2 regions of the Microbacterium lacus genome follow, and region 1 is predicted to be linked to the other one. Evidence: predicted binding sites of a transcription regulator. Region 1 holds the regulator's gene; the other holds the start of a gene.

Region 1 (7,415 bases):
CGGACCCGGCTCATCCATCCACTGGACGTGCAGCGCCTCCATCGCGCCCTCATCGACGAGGAGGATCGCGACGTCGGCGTCCGCGCTCACGTGCAGCTCAGCGAGGTTGTGCTCCATGAGCCGCAGAAGAACCGTCTCGTCGACGGTGAAGCCGGACTCGTTGCTGATCTCGATCGTCATGAGCGGCCTCGTTTGGGAAGGTGATCGCGGGGTCCTCCGGAGCGCGCTGCGCCGCTGCGTCGCTCGGCGCGGTTCGCGAACTCCGCGGCCTCGTCGCGTTCGCGACGACCCGCGAGCCGGCGCTCGTCGTATTCGGAGTACGCGTCGACGATACGACCCACCAGCGAGTGCCGGACGACGTCGTCGCTGGTCATGTACGCGAAGTGGATGTCATCGATCTGGCTCAGCACGCGCGTCACCAGGCGCAGCCCCGACGCGCCGACCGGCAGGTCGACCTGGGTGATGTCGCCGGTGACCACCATGCGGGTGCCGAACCCGAGGCGGGTGAGGAACATCTTCATCTGCTCGGGAGTCGTGTTCTGCGCTTCGTCGAGCACGACGAACGAGTCGTTGAGCGTGCGTCCGCGCATGTACGCGAGCGGAGCGACTTCGATCGTGCCGCTCGCCATGAGCTTGGGGACGATCTCGGGGTCCATCATCTCGTTCAGCGCGTCGTAGAGCGGTCGCAGATACGGGTCGATCTTGTCGTTGAGCGTGCCGGGGAGGAATCCGAGGCGCTCGCCCGCTTCGACGGCGGGGCGGGTCAGGATGATGCGATTGACCTCTTTGCGCTGCAGCGCCTGGACGGCCTTCGCCATCGCGAGATAGGTCTTGCCGGTACCGGCCGGACCGATGCCGAAGACGATCGTGTTCTCCTCGATCGCGTCGACGTACGCCTTCTGGCCGAGCGTCTTCGGCCGGATGACCTTCCCGCGCGTGGAGAGGATCGCCTCGCCGAGCACCTCGGACGGGCGGGGGCCGCCCTCCGAGCGCAGGATCCGGTTGGAGGAGGCGACATCGGACGGGCCGAGTGCGTGTCCGGCCTTCGTCATGGTCAGAAGCTCATCGACCAGTCCTCGAGCGGCCTCCACTGCGGCCGTGTCGCCGCTCAGGGTGATCTCGTTGCCCCGGACGTGGACGTCGACGTCGGGGTGCTCGCGCTCGATCACGCGCAGAAGTCGATCCTGGGGACCGAGCAGCTGGACCATGGCCACGCCGTCCGCGTAGACCCGCTGGGTGGTCTCCGCGGAACTCTTCTCGCTGTCAGGCATGCGTGCTCGATTCGCTCAGGCCGCCGGCGAGAACGTGCGCGTGGACGTGGAAGACGGTCTGGCCGGCGCCGGCACCGGTGTTGAAGACGAGACGGAAGTCGCCGTCTGTCTGGTCGGCGGCGACGGCGTTCGCGAGGCCGACGAGCTCAGCGAGCAGCGCCGGATCCGCGGTCGCGAGTTCGACCACGTTGCGATACTGCGCCGTCTTCGGAATGACGAGCACGTGCACGGGAGCCTGCGGGGCGATGTCACGGATCGCGAACACGTTCTCGGTCTCGGCGACGATGTCGGCGGGGATCTCGCCGTTCAGGATGCGCGTGAAGACCGAGGATTCGCTCATGAGTCCAGTCTATCGGCGGGCCGGACGGCGTCGTCGGGCGAGCGGTGTGCTCACCAGCGTCGCAGTGCGACGTTGAGCACCGCGAGCGCGGCGGGACCCGCCGTCGACGTGCGCAGCACCGTCTCGCCGAGCCGCATCGCTCTGGCCCCCGCTGCCTCCAGCACCGCGAGCTCCTCCGGGGCGATGCCGCCCTCGGGGCCGACCACGAGGACGAGATCCCGACGATCGGGCGTCACGTCCCCGCCCGGTGCGGAAAGGCCCGAGAGGGACTCGACCGCCGTGGGCTCGAGGACGAGCACGAGCGCGTCCCGCGCCCGCGCCGCGAGCGCCGCCGTGGTCTCCAGAGGCTGGACGGTGGGGATCCACGCCCGGTGCGCCTGCTTGGCGGCCTCACGGACGATACTCTCCCACCGCAGCCGTCCCTTCTCGGCTTTCGCGGCATCCCAGCGCGAGACGCTGCGTGACGCCTGCCACGGCACGATGCCGTCGACACCGAGCTCCGTCGCCGCCTGCACGGCGAGTTCGTCGCGATCGCCCTTCGCGAGCGCCTGGACCAGGATGATCCGACGCTCCGGGGGCGCGACGCTCCTCCTGCTCCTCACGCGCACGAGGACCTCCCGGGGTGCGGATGCCGAGACCTCGCCCGTGAGCCACGTTCCGCGACCGTCGCCGAGCGTGACCTCCTCGCCGATCCGGACGCGGCGGACGGCAGCCGCGTGATGGGCCTCGGGGCCGGTGAGGGCGACGGTGTCGCCGACGGCGGCATCCGCTCCCGCGTCGAGGAGGAAGTGCAGCGCCACGGATCAGCCGTTGCGGAAGCGGTCGCGCAGCTTCGCGAACAGTCCCTGGTGGAACTCCGCCAGGCGCGGTGCCGGCGACTTCGTGCGCTTGGCGAACTCCTCGATCAGCGCGCGCTCCTTGGCGTCGAGCCGCGTCGGGGTCACCACGTGCACGCCGACGCGCAGATCGCCGCGCTGGCTCCCGCGCAGCGGCGTGATCCCCCGGCCCTTGATCGTGAGCACGTCCCCGCCCTGGACGCCCGGGCGCAGTTCGAGGTCGACCGGGCCGTCGAGCGACTCGATCGTCGTGGTGGCCCCGAGGATCGCGTCGGGCATCGACACTTCCAGCGTCGCGAGCAGGTCGTCGCCGTCGCGGCTGAACTCGTCGTGCGGGGTGACGGTGACCTCGAGGTAGAGGTCGCCGTTCGGGCCCCCGGCGGGGCCGACTTCGCCCGAGCCGGGCAGCTGCAGCCGCAGCCCCGTCTCGACGCCGGCGGGGATGTCGATCGACACGGTGCGGCGGGCACGCACGCGGCCCTGTCCCTGACACGTCGCGCACGGATACGGGATCGTGGTGCCGTAGCCCTGGCAGACGTTGCACGGCTGGTTCGTGACGACGTTGCCGAGGAGGCTCCGGACCGTGCGCTGCACGTGGCCCGAGCCGTGACAGATGTCGCACGCGACCGGAGCGGTGCCGGGTTGGCAGCACGAGCCCTGACAGGTGTCGCACAGCACGGCCGTGTCGACCTCGAGGTCGCGGTGAACGCCGAAGACGACGTCCTTCAGGTCGAGGGTGACGCGGACGAGCGCGTCCTGTCCGCGCTCGCGCCGCGAGCGCGGGCGTCCCGCACGCTGTCCGCCGCCCGAGCCGAAGAACGTCTCGAAGATGTCACCGAACCCGCCGAACCCGGCCTGGCCGCCGCCGAACGGCGAGTCGCTGCCGCCCATGTCGTAGCGGGCGCGCTGGTCGGCATCGCTGAGCACGTCGTACGCGTGCGTGACGAGCTTGAAGCGCTCGGACGCATCCGCGCCGGGGTTCACATCAGGGTGGAGCTCTCTCGCGAGGCGTCGGTACGCCTTCTTGATCTCGTCAGGTGTCGCGTCGCGCGAGACACCGAGGACCTCGTAGTGGTCAGCCACTGTCGCCTTCCCGCCCGCGCACCGCGCGGGATCGTTCGTTCACGGATGCCGCTTCAGCGGTTCTCGTCCTCGTCGAGCATCCGGGTGAGGTAGCGTGCGACGGCACGGACCGCCGCGAGATTGGTCGGGTAGTCCATCCGCGTGGGGCCGAGGACTCCCACTCGGGCGCGGACACCCGTCGTGTCGTATTCGCTGGCGAGCACGGAGGCTTCGCCGAGGCCGAACGGCTCGTTCTCGCGGCCGATGCTCGCGGCGAGTCCCTGCTCGTCGGCGACCATCTCGCTCATGAGCTTCACGAGCGTCACCTGCTCCTCGATCGCTTCCAGGAGCGGGTAGATGCTGCCGCGGAAGTCCGCCTCGCTGCGCGCGAGGTTGGCTGCTCCCGCCATGACGAGACGGTCGTGCCGGAACTCTTCGAGCTCCTCCGCGACGACCCGCAGGATCGCGGTCGTCGCTGCGCTGGTCGGCGTCGGCACGGGATCGACGGCGGCGAGGCGCTCATCGACGCTCTGCGCGCCCTCACGGACGAGCCGGCCCACGAGCACTCCCGCCACGTCGGCGCGGATGCGCGCGAGATCCTCGTCGGCGAACTCGTCGCGGACGATCGCGAGACGCTGCGAGACCCGACCAGTATCGGTGACGAGGATCACCAGCATCCGCCCACCGCCGAGCTGGACGAGTTCGACGTGCGACACGTTCGCGCGCGCGAACGAGGGATACTGGACGATGGCGACCTGGCCCGTGAGCTGGGTGAGGGCCCGCACGGTGCGCGCGAGCACGTCGTCCAGATCGCCGGGTCCCTCGAGGAAGGTCGTGATCGCCGTGCGCTGTGCGGGCGACAGGGGCCGAAGCTCGGAGAGGTGGTCGACGAAGACCCGGTAGCCCTTGTCCGTCGGCACCCGGCCCGAGGACGTGTGCGGGGCGGCGATGAGCTCTTCGTCCTCGAGGAGCGCCATGTCGTTGCGGATCGTGGCGGCCGAGACGCCGAAGGCGTGCCGCTCGACGATCGCCTTGCTGCCCACGGGCTCGCGGGTGTCGACGAAGTCCTGCACGATCGCCCGCAGCACCTGCAGTCCCCGATCGGTGACCATCTCGCCTCCTCACCCGCTGTTCGGCGGAACGGATGTGATCGCCCGTCCGCGCTGTTGGCACTCGCCCGTTCTGAGTGCCAATTCTAGCGGATCCGCCCGGATACGGATCGCGCTCAGTCGGTCAGCGCGCGCACGACGGCGTCCGCGAGGAGTCTCCCGCGCACCGTCAGGACGACGCGGCCGCGCACGGCTGCGGCTCCGTCGATCAGGCCGTCGGCGATGAGTCCCGCGACCGCGTGCCGACCCTCGCCGATCAGCTCGGCCACCGGCATCCCCTCGCGGATGCGCGTCTGGAGCAACGTGCGCTCGAGCGCACGCGCGGCGGCGTCGGGCCGCTCCCGGCCGGCCGCAGGCGATTCGCCCATCGCCAGGCGCTGCGCGTATGCCGCGGGGTGCTTCACGTTCCAGAAGCGGACACCCCCGATGTGGCTGTGCGCGCCGGGGCCGAAACCCCACCAGTCGCTCCCCCGCCAGTAAGCGAGATTGTGGCGCGAGCGATACTCGCGCCCCCGCGCCCAGTTCGACACTTCGTACCAGGAGTAGCCGGCTTCTTCGAGCAGACGATCGGCGAGCTCGTACATGTCCGCTTCCAGGTCGTCGTCGGGCGAGGCCACCTCCCCGCGCGCGATCTGGCGTGCGAGCTTCGTCCCGTCCTCCACGATGAGGGCGTAGGCGGAGATGTGGTCCGGTCGGAGCGCGATCGCCGCCTCGAGCGACGAGCGCCAGTCGTCCAGCGACTCCCCCGGCGCCCCGTAGATCAGGTCCAGGCTGACCTGGAGGCCGGCCGCGCGCGCCGCGCGCACCGCGGTTGCGACGTTCTCGGGCCGATGCGTGCGATCCAGGACCGCGAGGACATGCGCGACGGCGGACTGCATGCCGATCGACAGTCGGGTCACGCCGGCCCCAGCGAGCTCGTGGGCGACGGCATCCGTCACCGTGTCGGGGTTGGCCTCGACCGTGATCTCGGCTCCCGGAGCGATGCCGAAGGCATCGCGGACCCCGTCCAGCATGCGCGCCAAGTCGCCCGGCGGAAGCAGCGTCGGTGTGCCGCCGCCGAAGAACACCGTCTCTGCGGGACGCACCGCCCCCGCGTCCTCGAGCACCGTCACGGCCAGCCGCACCTCGTGCAGCAGGGTGTCGGCGTACTCGTCCTGCCGCGCACCCCGCAGTTCGGAGGACGTATACGTGTTGAAGTCGCAGTATCCGCACCGCACGCGACAGAACGGAACGTGGAGGTACACGCCGAACGCCGTCGCCGGATCCACCGTCACCGGCAGGGCACCGTCGCGCGGCGCGGGCTCGCCGATGGGGAGCGCCGCGCCCATCAGGCGGGAGTCGTGTACAGCGGAGAGATCGCGCGCAGGTACCGCGTGAAGAGCTCGCGACGTCGGCGGCGGGTGAGGGCCGGCAGGAAGCGGTAGAGAAGCGCGGCGGGTGCATCGAAGGCGCGCACCGTGAACCAGACCTCGTCGTTGTCGTACCACTCGATCATGAACGACTCTTCACCGCTGACCACCGAGCCGCCGACGGTTCCGAGCGCGAATCCGATGCGCCGGGGCTCCTCGACCGCGAAGATCACCCGCAGCTCGCCGTCGGCCCGCTGACCCCGCACGCGTCCCTCGAGCCGGACGGTCGTCCCCGGTCCGACGTACGGCGTGCCGTCGCTGTCGAACCGCTGATCCGCCTCGAGGCGGCTCGGGGTGACGGGCGTGCCCTCGGCGTCGAAGCTGACGCCGGAGTACATCGGTCCCGCCGCGGGGCGCACATCCGTCAGCGCGAGTCCGGCGCCGCGTTGCGCGGTCCACGACAGCAGTGCGTCGCCGGCGGTCTGGAACCGCGCCTGCCCGCTGCCGATCCGCCACGACTCCTGCGCCGGGATGCTCCGCTCGGGCGGGTACTGCATGAGATCGGGTGCCTGGGTCGCCCCGACGGCGGCGTAGTCCACCGTCTCGTCCTTGAAAGTCCCGCGTCGCATGCTCACCTGCCTTATCCGCCTACTTCTTGTCCTTGCCTTCGACATCCCCGGACAGCGCGGCGATGAACGCCTCCTGGGGGACTTCGACGCGACCGACCATCTTCATGCGCTTCTTGCCCTCCTTCTGCTTCTCCAGGAGCTTGCGCTTGCGCGTGATGTCTCCGCCGTAGCACTTCGCCAGGACATCCTTGCGGATAGCCCTGATGTTTTCGCGTGCGATGATGCGCGCGCCGATCGCCGCCTGGATCGGCACCTCGAACTGCTGCCGCGGAATGAGCTTGCGCAGCCGCTCGGTCATGAGCGTGCCGTACGCGTACGCCTTGTCCCGGTGCACGATCGAGCTGAACGCGTCGACCTTCTCCCCTTGCAGGAGGATGTCGACCTTGACCAGGTCGGCTGTCTGCGACCCCGCGGGTTCGTAGTCCAGGCTCGCGTAGCCCTGTGTCTTGGACTTGAGCTGGTCGAAGAAGTCGAACACGATCTCGCCGAGCGGCATGTTGTAGCGCAGCTCGACGCGATCCTCGCTGAGGTAGTCCATTCCGAGGAGCGACCCGCGGCGGGCCTGGCAGAGCTCCATGACGGTGCCGACATAGTCCTTCGGCAGCAGGATGCCGACCTTCACGACCGGCTCGTACACCTCGGCGACGCGCCCGTCGGGGTATTCGCTCGGGTTCGTGACCACCACGGTCTCGCCCGTGTCGGTGTGCACTTCGTACGTCACAGAAGGAGCCGTCGTGATGAGGTCGAGGTCGAACTCGCGCGCGAGACGCTCGGTGATGATCTCGAGGTGCAGCAGACCCAGGAATCCGCAGCGGAAGC
Region 2 (7,415 bases), 710 kb from region 1:
TGCCCTGTGCGAACAGGTCACCGTACTCGCCCGTGGCGGCGTTCAGGCCGAAGCCGGTCTCGAGGTCCGCAACCTTGTTCGCGACGACGCCGGGCTCGAGGCCCGCGTTCAGCGCGATCTGCTTCAGCGGCGCCTCGATGGCGACCTTGACGATGTTCGCACCGGTGGCCTCGTCACCCGTCAGGTGGAGACCCTCGAACGCGACCTTGCCGGCCTGGATGAGCGCGACGCCACCACCGGGGACGATGCCCTCCTCGACGGCTGCCTTCGCGTTGCGGACGGCGTCCTCGATGCGGTGCTTGCGCTCCTTGAGCTCGACCTCGGTCGCAGCGCCGGCCTTGATGACGGCGACGCCACCGGCGAGCTTCGCGAGGCGCTCCTGCAGCTTCTCGCGGTCGTAGTCGCTGTCGGTGTTGTCGATCTCGCGGCGGATCTGGGTCACGCGACCCTCGATCTGCGCGGCGTCACCGGCACCCTCGACGATCGTGGTCTCGTCCTTGGTGATGATGACCTTGCGGGCACGGCCGAGCAGGTCGAGCGTCGCGTTCTCCAGCTTGAGGCCGACCTCCTCGGTGATGACCTGGCCACCCGTGAGGATCGCGATGTCCTGCAGCTGCGCCTTGCGACGGTCGCCGAAGCCGGGAGCCTTGACGGCGGCCGACTTGAAGATGCCGCGGATCTTGTTGAGCACGAGAGTCGCGAGCGCCTCGCCCTCGACGTCCTCGGCGATGATGACGAGCTCCTTGCCGTCCTGGATCACCTTGTCGACGATCGGCAGAAGGTCCTTGATGTTCGAGATCTTCTGGTTCGCGATCAGGATGTACGCGTCCTCGAACACGGCCTCCTGGCGCTCCGGGTCGGTGACGAAGTAGGGGTTGATGAAGCCCTTGTCGAAGCGCATGCCCTCGGTGAGCTCGAGCTCGGTGCCGAACGTCTGCGACTCCTCGACGGTGACGACGCCCTCCTTGCCGACCTTGTCGATCGCCTCGGCGATCAGGTCGCCGATCGTCGAGTCGGCGGCGGAGATGGACGCGGTCGCGGCGATCTGCTCCTTGGACTCGACCGGCTTGGCCGAGGCGAGCAGCTCGTCGGAGATGGCCTGGACGGCCTTCTCGATGCCGCGCTTGAGCGAGATGGGGTCGGCGCCGGCGGCGACGTTGCGCAGGCCCTCGCGCACGAGCGCCTGAGCCAGGACCGTGGCGGTGGTGGTGCCGTCACCAGCGACGTCGTCGGTCTTCTTGGCGACCTCCTTGACGAGCTCCGCGCCGATCTTCTCGAAGGGGTCCTCGAGCTCGATCTCCTTGGCGATGGACACGCCGTCGTTCGTGATCGTGGGGGCGCCCCACTTCTTCTCGAGGACGACGTTGCGACCGCGGGGGCCCAGTGTCACCTTGACGGCGTCAGCCAGGATGTTCAGGCCGCGCTCGAGACCACGGCGGGCCTCCTCGTCGAAAGCGATGATCTTAGCCATGTGTTTTTCGTCCCTCCCGGACGTTGCGATGTCTTTAGCACTCAGATGAGTCGAGTGCTAATCCATTCTGGCACTCGACCCCATCGAGTGCAAGCCGCGGGAGGGGCGTGGCGTCACGCGACGACGCGGACGGACTCGGCCTGCGGTCCCTTCTGACCGGAGCCGACGGTGAACTCGACCGTCTGACCTTCTTCGAGCACGCGGAAGCCGCTCATGTCGATGTTCGAGTAGTGGACGAAGACGTCCTGCCCATCGGCGACGGTGATGAAGCCGAAGCCCTTCTCGGCGTTGAACCACTTGACGGTGCCCTGGGTCATCTGAATCTCCTGTTGAAGCGCGGGAACAGGGCCATCGTATGCACGCGGATCCGCGGGAAATCGCGGGAGGAGCAACTGTTGACACGCATGCATCGAAGTGTTTACCCGCCTGAAACACCCGGCGGTCGCGCGGTCATTCCGAGGGCGTCGGAGACGGCGGATTCGAGGTTCGGTCCAGGCCGATCACGACGGCGAGCTGCTTGGCCTCGGGGTCGTCCGTGGGCTGATACACGTCGCTCTGCGCGATCTTCGCGCCGCCGATCACCTCGGCGAGCCCCGCGGCGGCGGCTTCGTCCGCCGGCAGGTAGTAGAACACCGTCGTCTCGGCGAAGTCGGTGGACCCGGCCTCTCCGGCGGACACCGTGTCCTCCGCCCAGCCGGCGCCCACCACGACGTCCTTCATCTGAGTGGCGAGACCGACCTCGGGGGTCGCGTTGAGGATGAGCACCTCATACGTCGTGTCCACGACGGGTGTGACGACCGGGAGAGGGGATGCCGTCGGCGTGGGCGTCGGGAAGAGCACGACGCGTCCGCTCACCAGCAGCGTGCCGAAGATCCCGACCGCGACCAGCACGATCGTGGCCAGGACCGCCCACAGCAGGACGACCCAGCCCCGCATCCGCGGATTCTCCGCACGATGGGCGCCGACTCGGCCCCCGTCCGCGGGAAGGTCGTCGAATCGGTCCCGCGGGAAGGTCTCTCTCGGCACCCCACGATGCTACCCGGACCGACGGGCTCGCCCCGTCCCCGCCGTGGATGTGACCGCTCAGCGCGGAGCGCCCGCCGATCGAGCGAGGCGCGCGTGCTCGCGTGCGTCCCGGATGCGCCGGAGTCTCCCGGCGAGCATCGGGTCGTGCTCCTGCGCAGCGGTCGTGTCGATCAGCCTTCCGAGCAGCTGGTAGTACCGCGCGGGCGCGAGGCCGAGTTCGGCGCGGATCGCCTCCTCTTTCGCCCCCGCGTGGGCGCGCCAGCGGGCCTCGAACTCGAGGATGGCGCGATCGCGGTCGGTCAGGGGCACGCGGCAACGCTAACCCGCCGGCGGCATCTCGCTCGGATGCCACTCCGGGCCCCCGCCTCACGCCTCGGTCGACCACACCACCCATGCCCCGAGCGGATCGACCCGGGCCAGCGCCGAACCGTCGCGACGCAGCACGAACCCGCCGGGCCCGGCGGCGGCATCGACCGCGTCGACTCCGTCGAGGTGCATCGCCGGCGGGTCGATCGAGATCCACACCGCCCCGCTCGCCCGGATCGACGAGACGAGGCGCGCACGTCCGGCGCGGTGGATGTGCGGCAGGACGCCGGGGGTGGTGATCACGAGCGTCGCATCGGCCGGTGCCCGGGCCGCGAGGTGCGCGAGCGTCGCGGGGTCTGTCGCATCCCCTCGTACGAGCAGGGGCGGGTCGGCCGCGACGACGTCGAGCGCGGCCTCGATCCGCGCCGCGCGCCCCTCCTCCCCCGGCCACACCAGACTCGTCAGGAACCGCCGGTCGGCCGGGTCGGCCGCATCGAGCGGAGTGAGATCGACACCCGCCCGCCACACGATGTCCGGCATCCGCAGGGGTGGATCGCCCGTCAGTGCGGAGCGGAGCACGACCGCGGACGGGCCGTCGGACGGGTCCAACGCCGCACCTCCGTCGTAGCGGTAGGAGTACCGGTCGGGGTACAGGCAGAGTCCCGCGCTCGCCCCGACCTCCAGGAGCGCGATCGGTCCGGACACGCCGCTGAGAGCGGGAAGCAGCGCGGCGCATCGGAGCGGCTCGTTCGTCTGCAGCGAGCGGGCCGAGCATTCCGCGACGAGTTCGTCGGCATGACCCAGAACCCACTCGGCGAACGCCGCGTACCCCGCCTCCGGCGCACCGAGCATCCGGGCGACCGCGAACACGAGCGGGGGCTGGCGGTGCGTCGCGGGGATGCGCGTCAGGACGCCGGCCACCCGCTCATCGTCGGCGACGCCGCCCGCCCACGCGGCGTACACCGCCGACCGGTCGGGCGCTTCGTCTCGCGCGAACCGCAGGTAACGATCGCGGACCTCGGCGGTGTCCGGCGCGGCGGCATCCATCCCGCCATTCTCCCCGCACGCGCGACGGAGCCGCGGAGGCACCGGTGAGGTTGAATGGATGCGGCGATGTGCACGGCGTCAGAGCGTGCACCGCGGCGAAGGAGACCGGAATGACCTACAGCGTGCAGAAGACCGACGAGCAGTGGCGTGCCGAGCTCGACGCCGACCAGTACCAGGTGCTGCGGCAGGCGGCGACCGAGCGGGCGTGGACCGGCGAACTGCTCGACGAGAGCCGCGCAGGGCTCTACACGTGCGCCGGATGCGGCGCGGAGCTCTTCCAGAGCGGCACGAAGTTCGATTCGCACTGCGGGTGGCCGAGCTTCTACGAATCGGTCCGTCCTGAAGCGGTCGAGCTCATCGAGGACACCTCGCACGGCATGATCCGAACCGAGGTGCGGTGCGCGGCGTGCGGCTCGCACCTCGGCCACGTCTTCCCCGACGGCGTCGGCACCCCGACCGGCGACCGCTACTGCATGAACTCGATCGCGCTGTCGTTCACCCCCGAGCCCGACGCGTGACCTCGGCGCTGGAGGCGGTGCGCAACCGCCGTTCGTGGTCGAAGGTGACCGCCGAGGCTCCCACGCGCGCCGAACTGCTCACGCTGCTGACCGCCGCCGGGCGCGTCGCCGATCACTCCTCGATGCGCCCGTGGCGGGTCATCGAGCTGCGCGGCAGCGATCGCGAGCGTCTCGGTCGTGCGATCAACAAGGCCGTCGGCGCGAAGGGGTCCTCCTCCAAGCCGCTGCGCGCACCGCTCCTCCTCGCCGTCGTCGCGACGTACCGCAAGAGCGACAAGGTGCCGCGGTGGGAGCAAGAGGCCGTCGCGTCGGGCGTGGCGCACATGCTGAGCCTGCTGCTGGACGAAGCGGGCTGGGGCGTCATCTGGCGCACGGGTCACTACACCCGAAGCAAGCCGGTCGCGAAGCTGCACGGTCTCGGCAAGAACGAAGAGCTCCTGGGCTGGCTGTACATCGGCGGCAAGCCACCCAAAGCGCGCCCCGGTCGCCGCAAGGCCGTCGACGCGCGCCGGCACTTCTCGCGGCTCCCGTCCGCCAAGCGCACCGAGGCCGAGGCGACCGAGCTCAGCTCCTGAGCCGCCGCAACCGCCCCCAGGGCGCCGTCGCGACCACCACCGACAGCAGGGCCACGATCACCATCGCGAGCGCCTGCACCGGCCCCGGACTCGCCGGCGCCGGCCACACCGCGTCGAGCGCGAACGACGTGCTCAGCTGGCCGACGACCGCACCGAGACCGAGCAGCAGCACGCCGGTGCGGCTCACCAGCGCGGCCGACAGGAAGATGTAGACCACGCCGATCGCGCCGCCGGTGTACAGCCACGCTTCGCCGGGCAGCGCGCGCGGTGCCCCGACGGCACCGACGTGAATCGCCGCGGCGACAGCCAGGATGACCGTTCCGCCGGCGAAGTTCACGAACGTCGCGGTCAGGGGCGTGCCCACCCTTTGACGAAGACGTCCGTTCGTCGCCTGCTGCCACGCGATGCCGACGCCGGTCAGAAGCGGCATGACCAGCATCCACAGGGGGATGCCGGTGAGTCCGTCGCCGATCAGGGCGATGCCGACCGCCCCGAAGGCGAGCGCGCCACCCAGCAGCCGCGGGACCGTCACCGCCACGACGCCGGCGGGTCCGTATCCGGTGCGGTCCAGCACGAGGCCGCAGATCGCCTGCCCCGCGACGACGCCGACCGTGAACAGCGACACCCCGATCAGCCCCACGGCGATGCCCTGCGTCGCGACGGTGAGGGCTCCCGCGGCGCCACCTGCCAGCATCCACCACGGAATGCCCCGCGATCGGATGCCGCGCACGAGCGCCGCGAAACCCCGCCGGCCGACGGGCAGGGCGATCGAGAGCAGGATCAGGATCACGAGCCCGGATCCGAAGGAGATGACGGCCGCGACGAGGCCGTCGCCGATGCGCGCGCCGAGCTGCCCGTTCACCCTCGCCTGCAACGCGGTGAGGATGCCGACGAGCACCGCTCCGCCCACTGCCGTCCAGGCGGGCAGACGACGTTGTGGCACGGCTCCATCATGCCTCGCGCGGGCGCGGACCCCGGCACGGCGAGCGCGTCCGAGGTCGCGGTTAGCCTGGAGGGGTGCCCACATCCGCGCGCACGCGCTCCCTTCTGACCTGGCTGCCGGCCACGATCCTCGTCGTCGTGATCGGCCTCATCGTGCTCGCGACGTTCGCGGTGCAGGGATCGTGGTGGGCCGAGGACCGGCCGGCGGCGTCGACCGATCAGAAGGCGTCCGACGGCTCGAGCATGCTCACCGACGCCGGGTTCGACTACGTGAACGTCGAGGGGATCGTGCGCGTGCGCATCGGCGACGGCGCACTGCCCGCTGCAGATCTCGGGATGCCGACGGACGGGGACAAGTCGGCCGAGTTCCGCCGGCCCGTCCGCGCCGTCATGGCGGGCGGCTCGGATGTCTACGTCGTGGACGATGTGGCGGCGCTCACCGCGGTCACGCAGTCCGGCGCGCTCGCCTCGGTGACCCTGGCGCTCGACAACCCCGGCACGTGGTCGGATGCCGTCAACACGGTGCGCGCGCTCGCCCCGACCTACGGGTGGGACTCGTCGCAGATCGACGCGCTCGACGAAGGCCTGGCGGAGTACAACCGCGGGGACTCCGCCGAGCCGTTCATCGCGACCGTCGGGCCGTCGGTCGGTGGTGCCGCGGTGACCGCGACGCTCACGTTCTACCCGGGCAGCGGAGCGACACCGGTCACGCTGATCTTCGCCCCGGCGTCCTGACCCGGGCGCAGGTCGCGTCGCCCGCGGGTGCTGCAGTTTCCTGCAGACGCGGTGATGCTCGGCACAGCGCTCGCAGGAAACTGCAGCACTCGCGCCTCTGGAGCCGACTACGGGACTTGAACCCGTAACCCCCTAATTACAAGTTAGGTGCGCTACCAATTGCGCCAAGTCGGCAGAACCCCGAGTCTAGCGAAGCCGTGAGAGCGGCATCCGCCTACGGAGTGGGCGTCGGGGTCGCGGTCTCGCCGGGCGTCGCGGTGGGTGACGGGGTCTTGTAGTACGCGTCGCTGTCGCTCGTCAGGACGAACTGCGCGAACTCCTTGGGGTCCTGCAGCGATCCGACGTACTGCACGCCGTTCACGAACACCATGGGCGTACCGGTGAGCGTGACGTCCTTCGTCTCGGGCAGGCCCTGCAGGGCGCGCTCGGTCGCGGCCTTCGCCCACGAGGCGAACTCCTGCTTCTCGATGCACGCGCGCACGACCTTGGGCGACTGCACGCCCCGCGCCTGCGCGATGTCGGCGAGCTCGGTGTCGGTGTAGCCGTCGGCGTCCACCTCGGGCTGCTCGGTGAGGAGTGCGTTGTTGAAGGCGAAGAACGTCTCCGGCGAGTGGGTCGCCACGCACGCCGCGGCGCTGGCCGCGCGCAGCGAGTACTTCGTGCCGTTCGACTTCGCGGTCAGCATGGCGACCGGGTAGTAGGTCAGCGTCACGGCGTCGTCGGCGACCCACTTCGACAGCTGCTGCACGTTCGCCACCTGGAAGTCGTGAGAGCCGGTGGAGAGGTAGTCGACGT

What was found. The regulator HrcA, encoded in region 1, represses chaperone genes, less so after heat shock. The targets are predictions, from matches to a motif close to TTNGCACTCGNNNNNNNCGAGTGCNAA.
Region 2: the regulator HrcA is predicted to act here: its motif matches at 1,506-1,532, upstream of groL (chaperonin GroEL).

What each region holds. Positions count from the first base shown of each region.
Region 1 covers NZ_BAAAPK010000001.1:1,941,932-1,949,346, forward strand. Annotated here, with positions in the region: gene ybeY (rRNA maturation RNase YbeY) at 1-180, opposite strand, end outside; gene ABD197_RS09175 (PhoH family protein) at 177-1,271, opposite strand; gene ABD197_RS09180 (histidine triad nucleotide-binding protein) at 1,264-1,611, opposite strand; gene ABD197_RS09185 (16S rRNA (uracil(1498)-N(3))-methyltransferase) at 1,662-2,411, opposite strand; gene dnaJ (molecular chaperone DnaJ) at 2,415-3,530, opposite strand; gene hrcA (heat-inducible transcriptional repressor HrcA) at 3,584-4,621, opposite strand; gene hemW (radical SAM family heme chaperone HemW) at 4,735-5,946, opposite strand; gene ABD197_RS09205 (DUF1990 domain-containing protein) at 5,946-6,596, opposite strand; gene lepA (translation elongation factor 4) at 6,616-7,415, opposite strand, start outside.
Region 2 covers NZ_BAAAPK010000001.1:2,654,375-2,661,789, forward strand. Annotated here, with positions in the region: gene groL (chaperonin GroEL) at 1-1,471, opposite strand, end outside; gene ABD197_RS12615 (cold shock domain-containing protein) at 1,585-1,788, opposite strand; gene ABD197_RS12620 (LytR C-terminal domain-containing protein) at 1,922-2,497, opposite strand; gene ABD197_RS12625 (DUF3263 domain-containing protein) at 2,555-2,806, opposite strand; gene ABD197_RS12630 (DUF2332 domain-containing protein) at 2,864-3,850, opposite strand; gene msrB (peptide-methionine (R)-S-oxide reductase MsrB) at 3,961-4,368, shown strand; gene ABD197_RS12640 (nitroreductase family protein) at 4,365-4,943, shown strand; gene ABD197_RS12645 (DMT family transporter) at 4,933-5,886, opposite strand; gene ABD197_RS12650 (hypothetical protein) at 5,961-6,620, shown strand; tRNA gene ABD197_RS12655 (tRNA-Thr) at 6,719-6,794, opposite strand; gene ABD197_RS12660 (DsbA family protein) at 6,835-7,415, opposite strand, start outside.